DNA from 2 places in the Micromonospora sp. NPDC047187 genome. Region 1 is predicted to be linked to the other one. Evidence: riboswitches for the same ligand, from Rfam matches in the RefSeq annotation. Region 1 holds a riboswitch; the other holds the start of a gene.

Region 1 (5,995 bases):
CGTCCATGGGCAGGATCGGCAGCCTAGGCGGCCCGAGGTGCTGTCAGGGGGCGTAGACCAGGTCCATCGTGTCGGCGTGCCCGGACCAGCGCAGGTCGAGGCGCCAGCAGCCGGCCTCGGGCAGATCGATGATCGACGGACCGGGGCCGCCGGGGACCTCCCGGATCACCCGGGTGTCCGTGCCGTCCAGCCTCGCGGTGATCACCAAGGTTGCGGGCGCGGTCGGGGCGGGCGAGGTCGTGGCGGCGCGGGCCACCCAGAGGATCTTGTTGTTCGAGCCATCCGTCCGGACCTGCCGCAGCGGATGGGCGAACAGCACCGCCACGATGTCACCCTTCGCGCCGAAGACGTGCGGAACCCGCGCGTCCCCGCTGAATCCGGCGTCCGCCCAGTCCGGCAGGGACCCCGTCTCGACCCGTGCCGCGCAGGCGGTCGCGGTGCCCGCCGTGGTGGCCGCACCCGCCGTCGGCGCCGCCCCGCTGGTTGTGATGGTGCACCCCGCCAGCAGGACCATCGAGGATGCCAGCATCAACCTGCCCCAGGAAACCATCTCGCCCCTTCCGGTACGCGTCGACGACTCGTCGCACCTTTCCGACACCGCCCAGGCCCGCCGGGTTCCTAGCCCAGTGAGCGGGCGATCTCGATCGCCTCGGCCTTGGTGAGGGTGCCCTCAAGCCGGTAGCTCACGTCGTTGTCCTGCCAGATCAGGGTCGAGCCGGCAAGTCGGGCGGTCTCCCGGCGGATCCCGCCCGCCCGGTCCACGTAGGACAACGCGTGTGGGCCGTCGACCCAGACGGCGAAGTCGCCGTTGACCTGGACCCAGTTCGCGCCCGGCGGGGTGACCTCCTTGTGGAAGGCCAGGTCGAGGCGACCGTCGAACGCGTCGACGCGCAGCGCGCCCCCGTCGTAGAGCAGCGTCGCCACCCGGTACCGGCCCGTGGCGTCCGGGTCGGCGACCAGCACCTGTTCGGGCGTGCCCAGCATCGCCGGCAGGCGGATCGGAAACCGCACCGCCCGTTGCGCCTCGTCCAGGACGACGGTCCGCTGCCCGGGCAACGGCGACGCGGTGCCGCCGGGCGGCGTCGGGGCGGTCGAGGTGGCGATGCTGACCCCGGCGAAGCGCAGCAGCCCCGTGACGACGTCAGCGATCGCCGCCCGCGTCGGCGGCAACAGCGCCACCAGCAGGGCGACGAGCGCCACCGCGGCGAGCGACCGCCACCGGCGCCGCCGGGGCGCGGGCGTGCCGAGTCGTACGCGGACGCGGGCGGTCACATCGGGCGGCTCGGGGGTGTCCAGCCAGGCGGACAGGTGGCGCAGTTCCCGTTCGAGGTCACCCATGCCGGACCTCCGCACGGTCGAGCAGGCCGCGTAGCTTCGCCAGCGCCCGGGACGTACGCGACTTCACAGTGCCCCGGGGCCAGCCCAGAGCCGCCACCGTCTCCTCCTCGGTGAGATCGAGGAAGAACCGGCAGACGATCACCTCACGGTCCCGTACCGGCAGTTGTCGCAGGGCCTGCACCAGCGACGCCCGGCGCTCCCCGGCGAGGACCGCGCCGACCGCGTCGTCCCCGGCGACCTCGGACGTCGGGTCCGCTGCCGCCGCCCGCAGGACGAGCCCGTCGCGCCGGCCACGAGAGCGGTGCAGGTTGCGGGTCTCGTTCGCGACGATCGCGAGCAGCCACGACCGGAAGGACGCGTCACCCCGGTAACGGGACAGCTTCCGGTACGCCTTCACGAACGCCTCCTGGATCACGTCCTCGGAGTCCGAGCCCGCGCCGAGCAGCACCGCGGTCCGGTACGCGGACGCGGTGTGCCGGGCGACCAGGAGGTTGTACGCCTCCAGGTCACCTGCCCGAGCGCGGGTGACGAGCGCCTCGTCGTCCAGGGAAGCCTCCGTTCGGATCACACTCATGACACCGCCCACCCGCCGCGGGTTCCACCCGGCTTTCCCGAGGTAGGTCAGCTCTCTCCCATCCGGCGCGCAGCGTATTGCCAGGAACCGGTGCTGCACTGGAGGGACGTCGAGGAGAGGGGCGGGGCATGAGCTGGTTCAACCGCCGGTCACGGGGTGCCGAGGCGACCCCGACGAAGCTGGACCGGGAGGCGACCCGCGACGACCTCGCGGCGCTGGAGGCGTTCGTCGCCACCCGGCGCGGGGTGGAGTTCTACCTGGAACCGGAGACGACCGCGACGGACACCACGGTGATGGCGATCGCCCACGACGGCGAGTGGATCCGCCGCCGTACCGGAACGCCCCGCGCGGCCGGGGCCATCGCCCGCAAGCACGCGGTGCCGCTGTACGAGGCGGCGCGCACCGGCTACCCGGAACGGATGCGGACCTGGAGCCGGGCCCACCCGGAACGCCACGCCCGCTGAGGCTGGGTCAGGCAGCATCGAGGGTTGAGCCGACCTGCTCACGCGTCATCGGCTCGGCGTGGCTCGAGACGTACCAGTGGTAGGTGCTGTCGAGCAGTCGCCGGACCAGGTCGACGTCGAGGCCGTCCTCCGGCCGGCGCAGGTGCGCCGGCGGCGGGTAGAAGCAGTCGCCCAGCAGCATCACCCCCGAGTCGGGCACCAGCACCACTGCCGAATCCGGTGCGTGCCCGCCGCCGACGTGGCGTAGCCGAACCCCGACCGGCAGCTCGTCCACGTCGGCGAAAGTCCGAGTTGGCGGCAGGATGGCGAAGTCTTCCCAGGACGCCATCGCGCGTGCGCGGGCTTGAAAGCTCGGGCGCAGGCGCGGATCGGCACGTACCTGCTCTTGCAGGTAGCGGTGGCTCCACGGCCGGGCGGCCTCGGCGCGCAGCAGCGACACCGCTGTCTCGTGCCCGACGATCTCCACCCCGGGCCAGGCGCAGGCGCCCCACACGTGGTCCCAGTGATGATGGGTGTAGACCAGCCAGCGCGGCTCCGGAAGCCCGGCGGCGACCAGCGCGGCCTGGATCTCGCGGGCGTGCGCGGGGCTCTGCCCGGCGTCGATCATCACACTGCCGCGTTCGTCGACGACGACGGCGACGCCGGCCTGGACCGCCTCCGGGTCGGGATCGCCCGGACAGAGCCAGACCCGGCCCGCAAGGTGGTGGAACTGCGGGGCGATCATGGTGATCGACCTCCGAGATTGATCGCGGACACTGGTGTGGCGTTCGCCGATCCTACGTGAGGGTGTCGGCCGGCACCGCCCTGCCGGAGGGTCGGCGCAGGTCAGAGCTCGTCCGGCCATCCTTTGCTCTGCTTGCCTATCTGCACCGGTGACCCTCCGTGCCCGGTGCGCATAGGTAAGCAGAGCAAAGGGCGTCGGGCATTGATCTGGGGCATTGCGTCGCGCGGAGCCGCGCCCGCACCAATCGTTGAAGCTCGATAAGTGCCGCCCGTCTGGCGGGGCCGGACCGGCGTTGACCGGCGGCGCGGCGGTGTGGCAGCATTCGCGGCCTGACGGCAGTGAAGGAAGTCGGTGCGAATCCGACGCGGTCCCGCCACTGTCACCGGGGAGCGATCCCCCCTCGTGAGTCACGGCCGTGTGTCTGCGGTTGGAAGGCCGGGGGAGAGCGTCGATCCGGAAGCCAGGATACTTCGGCCGTCGGGACGTACCCCAGGGCGTGGACACCCGAGGAGGACCCGATGACGCACGGCGTCTCATTCACCGACGATTACCGTCGTATCGCGCTGCAGGCAGTGCATTCCAAGGACACCGGCCACCGGCACCGCTGAGCTGATCGCCCGGCGCCGACCGGCCCCGACGCATGCGTCGGGGCGCCGTTCGCTCGGGCCGTCGTACCGGCTGACGCCGTACCCACCCGCATCGCCCCGGTCGCCCCCCGTGAGGGCCCAGGGCGTCACTTTCCGGAGCCTGCCGTGCGCATCCTGCTGCTGTCCACCGCCGACACCGACCTGCTGGCCGCCCGCGCCAGCGGTGCCGACTACCGGTTGGCCAACCCCGCCCGAGTCACCGCCGAGGAGGTGCCCGCCCTGCTCGACGGGGTCGCCCTCGTCGTCGTACGCCTGCTCGGCGGTCGGCAGGCGTGGCCGGACGGTCTCGCCGCGGTGCTCGCCACCGGCGTGCCGACGGTAGTGCTTGGCGGTGAGGCGCTGCCCGACGCGGAGCTGATGGCCACCTCCACAGTGCCGTCCGGGGTCGTCACCCAGTCGCTGGCGTACCTGGTGGAGGGCGGCCCGGACAACCTGGGGCAGCTGGCCCGGTTCCTCTCCGACACGGTGCTGCTCACCGGCGAGGGGTTCGCCGCACCCACGCCCACCCCGGCGTACGGCGTGCACGGCGAACACCCCGCCGACCCGAATCGGCCCACTGTGGGGATCGTCTTCTACCGGGCGCACGCCCTCGCCGGCAACACCGACTTCGTCGACGTGCTCGCGGACGCGGTCCACAAAGCCGGCGGCAACCCGCTGCCGATCTTCTGCGGCTCGCTGCGCGGGCTGACCGCGGGCGCCGGCCCACTCGGGCTCTTCGCCCGCTGTGACGCGCTGCTGGTCACGGTGCTGGCGGCCGGCGGTGCGGTCGCCGCGGACGCCTCCGGTGGCGGCGACGAGGACGCCTGGGACGTCGGGGCCCTGGCCGCCCTGGACGTGCCGGTCATCCAGGCGCTCTGCCTCACCAGCACCCGCGCGCAGTGGGCCGACAGCGACGCCGGCCTGTCCCCGCTGGACGCCGCCATGCAGGTGGCCATCCCCGAGTTCGACGGCCGGATCGTGTCGGTGCCGTTCTCGTTCAAGCAGATCGACGCCGACGGGCTCTCGGTCTACGCCGCCGATCCTGAGCGGGCCGCCCGGGTCGCCGGGATCGCGGTGCGCCACGCCCGGCTGCGGTACGTGCCGCACGCCGACAAGCGGGTCGCCGTGGTGCTCAGCTCCTACCCCACCAAGCACTCGCGGGTCGGTAACGCCGTCGGGTTGGACACCCCGGCCTCGGCGGTCCGGCTGTTCGCCGCGCTGGCCGAGGCCGGCTACGACCTGGGTGACGCGCCACCGCCCGACGACGGCGACGCGCTGATCCACTCGCTGATCGCCGCCGGTGGTCACGACGTGGAGTGGCTCACCCCGGAGCAGTTGGCCGCCGCCGAGGCCCGGATACCCGGGCCGACGTACCGGCGTTGGTTCGACCAGGTCCCGGCCGAGCTGCGCGAGCGGATGCGGGAGCACTGGGGTGAGCCGCCGGGCGAGCTGTACACCGAGGGCGGCGACATCGTGCTCGCCGGGCTGCGCTTCGGCAACGTGGTGCTGCTGATCCAGCCGCCCCGCGGCTTCGGGGAGAACCCGATCGCCATCTACCACGACCCGGACCTGCCGCCCAGCCACCACTACCTGGCCGCGTACCGCTGGTTGACAGCGCCCGCCGCGGACGGCGGCTTCGGCGCGGACGCCGTGGTGCACCTGGGCAAGCACGGCACCCTGGAGTGGCTGCCCGGCAAGGGCCTCGGCCTGGCCGCGGACTGCGCGCCCGACGCGGTCCTGGGCGACCTGCCGCTGGTGTACCCGTTCATCGTCAACGACCCCGGCGAGGGCACCCAGGCCAAGCGGCGGGCGCACGCCGTTGTCGTCGACCACCTGGTCCCGCCGATGGCCCGCGCCGAGACCTACGGCGACCTGGCCAAACTGGAACAACTGCTCGACGAGTACGCGACGGTGCAGGCCCTCGACCCGGCCAAGGTGCCCACCGTGCGGGCCCAGATCTGGGACCTGGTGCGCGCCGCCGAGCTGCACCACGACCTGCACGCCGAGGCGATGCCCGACGCGGACGACTTCGACGACTTCGTGCTGCACCTCGACGGGTACCTGTGCGAGGTCAAGGACGTGCAGATCCGCGACGGGCTGCACATCCTCGCCGACGCTCCCACCGGCGAGCCCAGGGTCAACCTGGTCCTCGCGGTGCTGCGCGCCCCGCAGATCTGGGGCGGCGCCCGGGCCCTGCCCGGCCTGCGACAGGCCCTCGCCGTCGCGTACTCCCTCGACGAGCAGGAGCTGCTCGCGTCGCCGGGACAGC
Region 2 (5,995 bases), on a different contig from region 1:
GAACTCGCGCACCGACTGCGGCTGCCCTACCCGCTGATCCCCGACCCGAGACTGACCCTGGCCGACGCGCTGCGGCTGCCGACCCTCACCGCGGGCGACATGACGCTCTACGAACGACTGACCCTGATCGTCGCCGACGGCGAGATCGAACACGTCTTCCACCCGATCCCGGACCCGGCGTCGCACCCCCTGCACGTGATGCGGTGGCTCACCAAGCGACGCCAGGGCCCCGGATCTGTTGCCGCCTAGAAGTCGTCGTCGAACTCGCCGCACTGCTCGGCGTCCATCGTTACTTCTGCAACATGATCGATGCGGCGTCCGCCACAACACCCAACGACCAATCGAGCTGACGGCATTCGCTCGGACTCGCGCACTCGAGGCAGCCGCCTGAACGCCACGGCTGGTCAAGTGCCCGAGTCCAGTGAGCATCAAGCGTCCGCATCGCGGCGAACAGTTCGTCTGCCCGACTTACCGGTTCATCGATCGGCACGGCGGCACCCTCCCGCGTTCACGACGTTGGCCCCACCTGGGGGCAGCGACCATCTGCCGCGCTCCCCCAGGTGGGTGTGCGGCCGAGAACCCAGGAGTTTGCCGAAACCAGGGAACGCGACCTAGCTGCAACCTATTCCGACTTGTAGGAGTAGGTCAAGATGCTTCGTGGAACTTGTTGGAACAGGTCCCCTCGTGATCAGATTGGGCTGCCGAAACCAGGGAACCTTACGGAGATCGACCCATGCCGACCGAGCGAGTGGACTACCGGCGAATCGCCAACGAGATCGCGGGAAAAATCAAGTCGGGTGAGCTTGCTCCGGGCGAGAAGCTGCCGTCCACCCGCGAGCTGGCCGAACAGTACGGCGTGCACATCTCCACGATCAACCGGGTCATGACGATCCTCAAAGACCGGGAGTTGGTAGAGGGCCATCCAGGCAAAGGTGTCTACGTCGCAGAGGCCCAGAACTGAGCGCGCCGCTTCCTTGATCACGCGCCGCTTCCTTGATCAATTGATGAGAAGCAGTTCAGCACCGTCGGGTTTAGACGGAGTGGCTGTTAGCCAACACCGCACCGCCTCGTCGATCTCGGAGTTGTGGTGGGTGACAAAGTGCCTGCACAACACCAATCAGGCACCACAACTCCATGATCGACGTGACTGGAACGCCCCTTCCCCGCGATCTTGCACTTCCTGTCGCGACATAAAGAGCATTGCGCGCATATCGGCAACCGAAACTGCAAGATCGGCGCGGACGGGGCGTTCCTCAGGGGCAACGCGTGGGTTGAGGTTGCCGCCTAGAAGTCGTCGTCGAAGGCGACAGTGCCGGTCACCCCGACCTGGTACGCCGACACCCGCCGCTCGAAGAAGTTGGACAGCTCCTGCACGTCCTGCAACTCCATGAAGCCGAACGGGTTGCTCGACCCGTAGTGCGGCGCGATGCCGAGCTGGGCGAGGCGGCGGTCGGCGACGTGCTGGAGGTACTCCCGCATGTCGGCCAACGTCAGACCGGGCACACCGTGGCCCACCAGGTCCTCGGCGAACTGCACCTCACACTCGACGGCCTCGGTGAGCATCCGGCGAACCTGGTCGGCGAGGTCGTCGTCGAACAGGTCCGGCTCCTCGGCGCGAACGGTGTCGACGACGTCGAACGCGAACGCCATGTGCATGGACTCGTCGCGGAACACCCAGTTGGTGCCCGAGGCGAGGCCGTGCAGCAGGCCGCGGGAGCGCAGGAAGTAGACGTAGGCGAACGCGCCGTAGAAGAACAACCCCTCGATGCAGGCGGCGAAGCAGATCAGGTTGAGCAGGAACGTGCGCCGGTCCTCGCGGGACCGCAGCTCGCGCAGGTCGTTCAGCGAGTCGATCCACCGGAAGCAGAACTCGGCCTTACGACGGATCGAGGGGATGTTCTCGATGGCCGCGAATGCCTCGAAGCGCTCCGTCTCGTCGGGCACGTACGTGTCGAGCAGGTTGAGATAGAACTGGACGTGCACGGCCTCCTCGAACAGCTGGCGAGACAGGTAGAGACGACCCTCCGGGCTGTTGACGTGCTGGTAGAGGTTGAGCACCAGGTTGTTGGCGACGATCGTGTCACCGGTGGCGAAGAACGCCACCAGGCGGCTGACCAGGTGCCGTTCGGCCGGCGACAGCTTGTCCAGGTCGGCGAGGTCGGCGTGCAGGTCGACCTCCTCGACCGTCCAGGTGTTGCGGATCGCGTCGCGGAACCGGTCGAAGAAGTGCGGGTAGCGCATCGGGCGGAGAGTCAGGTCCATCCCGGGGTCGAGCAGCATGTGCGTGGTCCTCGTGTCGGTGGTGCTGGCGTCGGTGGTGGCGGCGTCGGCGGTCACTGGCAGGCCTCGCACGACTCGGGGTTCTCCAGCGAGCAGGCCAGCGCCTCCGCGTCGACGACGACGGGTGCGACAGCGCTGACGGTGGCCTGCTGGATCCGCGTCGCAGGGCGCGATCGCAGGTAGTAGGTGGTCTTCAGCCCGGCCTTCCAGGCGTACAGGTACATCGAGGAGAGCTTGCCGATGGTCGGCGCGGCCAGGAACAGGTTCAGCGACTGGGACTGGTCGATGAACGGGGCGCGGGCGGCGGCCAGGTCGATCAGCGCCCGCTGCGGCAGCTCCCACGCGGTGCGGAACAGCTCCCGTACGCCGGCCGGCAGCTCGGCGATGTCCTGCACCGAGCCCTCCGCCCGCTTGATCGCCGAACGGATCCGCTCGGTCCACAGACCACGGGCCTTCAGCTCGCGTACCAGGGCGGTGTTGACCTGGAGGAACTCCCCCGACAGGGTCTCGCGCTTGAACAGGTTGGACACCTGCGGCTCGATGCACTCGTAGCACCCGGCGATCGAGGCGATGGTGGCGGTCGGCGCGACCGCCACGAGCAGCGAGTTGCGCAGCCCGTACGCCTCGACCCGCTCGCGCAGCGCGTCCCACCGCGCGGTCTGCGTACCCTCGACACCCCACAGGTCGGGTTGGAGCTGGCCCCGCGCGGCCCGGGTCTGCGGGTACGCCGGATGCGCGCCGAAGTCGCGCGCCAGGTCGGCGGAGGTCTCCAACGCGGTCAGGTACAGCTCCTCGCTGATCCGGGTGGACAGCTCCCGCGCGGCCGGCGAGTCGAACGGCAGCCGCAGCGCGAAGAAGACGTCCTGTAGGCCCATCAGCCCGAGTCCGACCGGCCGCCAGCGGGGGTTGCTCGCCGCCGCCTGCGCCGTCGGGTAGTAGTTGATGTCGATGACCCGGTCGAGGAAGGTCACCGCGGTCCGCACCGTGACGCGCAGCCGCTCCCAGTCGATCCCGCCGTCGGTGAGGTGGGCGGCGAGGTTCACCGAGCCGAGGTTGCACACGGCGGTCTCGGCGTCGCTGGACACCTCGACGATCTCGGTGCAGAGGTTGGACAGGTGCACCACGTTGCCCGGCTCGGCGGTCTGGTTGCACAGTCGGTTGGCGGCGTCCTTGAAGGTCATCCAGCCGTTGCCGGTCTGGGCGAGGGTCCGCATCATCTTCCCGTACAGCTCCCGTGCCGGGACCTGCCGCACGTGGCGACCCTGCGCCTCGGCCTCCCGGTACGCGGCGTCGAACCGCTCCCCCCACAGGTCGGGCAGCTCGGGCACCTCGTGCGGGTCGAACAGCGACCACAGCGCGTCGGCCTCGACCCGGCGCATGAACTCGTCCGGGATCCAGTTGGCCAGGTTGAGGTTGTGGGTGCGCCGGGCGTCCTCGCCGGTGTTGTCCCGCAGTTGCAGGAACTCCTCGATGTCCGGGTGCCACGGCTCCAGGTAGACGCAGGCCGCGCCCTTGCGTCGGCCACCCTGGTTCACCGCGGCGACGCTCGCGTCCAGGGTGCGCAGCCATGGCACGATCCCGTTGGACTGCCCGTTCGTGCCCCGGATCAGCGCTCCCCGGGAGCGGACCCGGGAGTACGCGATGCCGATGCCACCGGCGAACTTCGACAGGTTGGCGACCTGGGCGTACCGCTGGTAGATCGAGTCCAGCTCGTCGAGCGGGGAGTCGACCAGGTAGCAGGAGGACATCTGGGTGTGCCGGGTCCCGGAGTTAAACAAGGTCGGTGAGCTGGGCAGGTAGGCCAGGCTGGACATCAGCCGGTAGAAGCCGACCGCCTCGTCCGCCGTCCGGGACAGGCCGCAGGACACCCGCAGCAGCCAGTACTGCGGGGTCTCCAAGACCAGTCGGCTGGTGGGGTGGCGCAGCAGGTATCGGTCGTACACGGTGCGCAGGCCGAAGTACTCGAACCGGCGGTCGCCGTCCGGGTCGATGGCGTGGTCGAGCGTCGCGGCGTGTGCGGCGACGAACGCGGCGGTGTCGTCACCGATCAGGCCCTCGGCGTGGCCGACCCGGATCGCCGCGCTGAACGAGGTGACGCCCTGTCGGCGCACCTCCTTGTCGACGTAGCCGGCCAGCAGCCGCGCGGCGAGGCGCGAGTACTGCGGCTCCTCACCGATCATCTCGGCGGCGGTCTGGATGGACAGCCGGTCCAGTTCAGCAGTGGTCGCGCCGTCGTAGAGGCCGCTGATGGTGCGGGTGGCCACCCGCATCGGGTCGACGTCGGTCAGGTCGTCGGCCCACCGCTCGACCGCCCGGACGATCTTGTTCACGTCCACGGGTTCGGTGCCGCCGTCGCGCTTGCGGACCTGCATCGGCGTCCGCCGCACTGTCGCGTCGCCGCTGGCCGGGACTACCTCGGTGACTGTCACCACTCGCTCCTCGGAGTTCGAGACCTGGTGGCCCGGACGCGAGGAGACAGACACCGACGGACGCCACGCCAGCCGGCGTGGGTCAGGTGGCGTCAGCCGTCCCACGCGGCCTCGGACCGCCGCCCACCCGGGTGCGGGTACGCGGCGCGCTGGCAGGTCTTCGGACTCGCGGGCACGACCGGGCTCGCCGGTCTCCTACTGGCCGTCGCTTCCCAGGCCGATTGGTGGCCCAGTGCTGATGACGGCGGTCGTTCCCACTCACCGCTGCGGGACAGTCCCGGATTTCCACCGGGTTCCCTGTTGCCTCGACCACCCCGGATGAGCGGCCGAACCAGCTGCGCTCGACACCATATATAGGGACGCAGCCGTTGTCACACCCCACATGTCGGTCTCGGGCGTGTCGGCGACGACTCGGTGACCACTGTCACCACCCCGGCCGACCACACCACACCGACCGACGCCCGACACCGGAGTCGGGACTCCCCACGCGGTCACGGTGGGCGGTATGGCGGATCGACCCGGCGAGGCAAACATCATATGTCTGAGGGTCTCCAGTGATCCACATCGTTGACGCGCTGGAGAAGCCCTCCGTATACTCCCAGTGATCATCTGATCTTTAGCCTAGCCGGGCGAGGAGCGCATGCCGCAGATCACTGCCGTCACCGTCGAAGACGTCCGCTTCCCCACCTCCCTGACCGCTGACGGGTCAGACGCCATGAACAAGGACGGCGACTACTCGGCGGCCTACGTCGTCCTGCACACCGACGGCGTCGACGGCGCGGGCGCGCCACTCGCGGGGCACGGCCTGACCTTCACCATCGGCCGAGGCAACGACATCGTCGCGGCGGCGGCAGTCCACCAGGCACAGCTTCTGGTGGGCCTGGACGTGGCGACGATGGCAGCGGACATGGGCGCGGTCTACCGCCTCCTCACCTCCGACTCGCAACTGCGCTGGCTCGGTCCGGAGAAGGGTGTCGTCCACCTGTCCCTGGCGGCCGTGCTGAACGCGTCGTGGGACCTGGTCGCCCGGGTCGCCGACAAGCCGCTGTGGCGGCTGCTCGTCGACATGTCCCCCGAGCAACTCGTCGACATCGCGGACCTGCGCTACCTGTCCGACGCGCTGACCCGCGACGAGGCACTGGCCATCCTGCGGGCCAAGGAGGGCACGAAGGCCGCCCGCCTCGCCGAGCTCGACCGGACCGGCTACCCCGCCTACACCACCTCGGCCGGTTGGCTCGGCTACGGCGACGACAAGCTGCGCCGGCTGTGCCAGGAGGCGGTGGACA

Evidence for each region. A riboswitch is a leader RNA that binds a small molecule or an ion and turns the genes downstream of it on or off. The one in region 1 is predicted to bind cobalamin.
Region 2: another riboswitch for cobalamin. It lies ahead of ABZ794_RS22240 (ribonucleoside-diphosphate reductase subunit alpha); the one in region 1 lies ahead of cobN (cobaltochelatase subunit CobN).

Annotation. Positions count from the first base shown of each region.
Region 1 covers NZ_JBEYUF010000040.1:2,825-8,819, reverse strand. Annotated here, with positions in the region: gene ABZ794_RS32685 (hypothetical protein) at 1-7, opposite strand, end outside; gene ABZ794_RS32680 (hypothetical protein) at 44-529, opposite strand; gene ABZ794_RS32675 (hypothetical protein) at 619-1,338, opposite strand; gene ABZ794_RS32670 (RNA polymerase sigma factor) at 1,331-1,912, opposite strand; gene ABZ794_RS32665 (hypothetical protein) at 2,041-2,376, shown strand; gene ABZ794_RS32660 (MBL fold metallo-hydrolase) at 2,384-3,100, opposite strand; cobalamin riboswitch at 3,442-3,571, shown strand; gene cobN (cobaltochelatase subunit CobN) at 3,853-5,995, shown strand, end outside.
Region 2 covers NZ_JBEYUF010000014.1:137,785-143,779, forward strand. Annotated here, with positions in the region: gene ABZ794_RS22225 (MerR family transcriptional regulator) at 1-249, shown strand, start outside; gene ABZ794_RS22230 (winged helix-turn-helix domain-containing protein) at 734-961, shown strand; gene ABZ794_RS22235 (ribonucleotide-diphosphate reductase subunit beta) at 1,285-2,280, opposite strand; gene ABZ794_RS22240 (ribonucleoside-diphosphate reductase subunit alpha) at 2,334-4,652, opposite strand; cobalamin riboswitch at 4,843-5,060, opposite strand; gene ABZ794_RS22245 (enolase C-terminal domain-like protein) at 5,350-5,995, shown strand, end outside.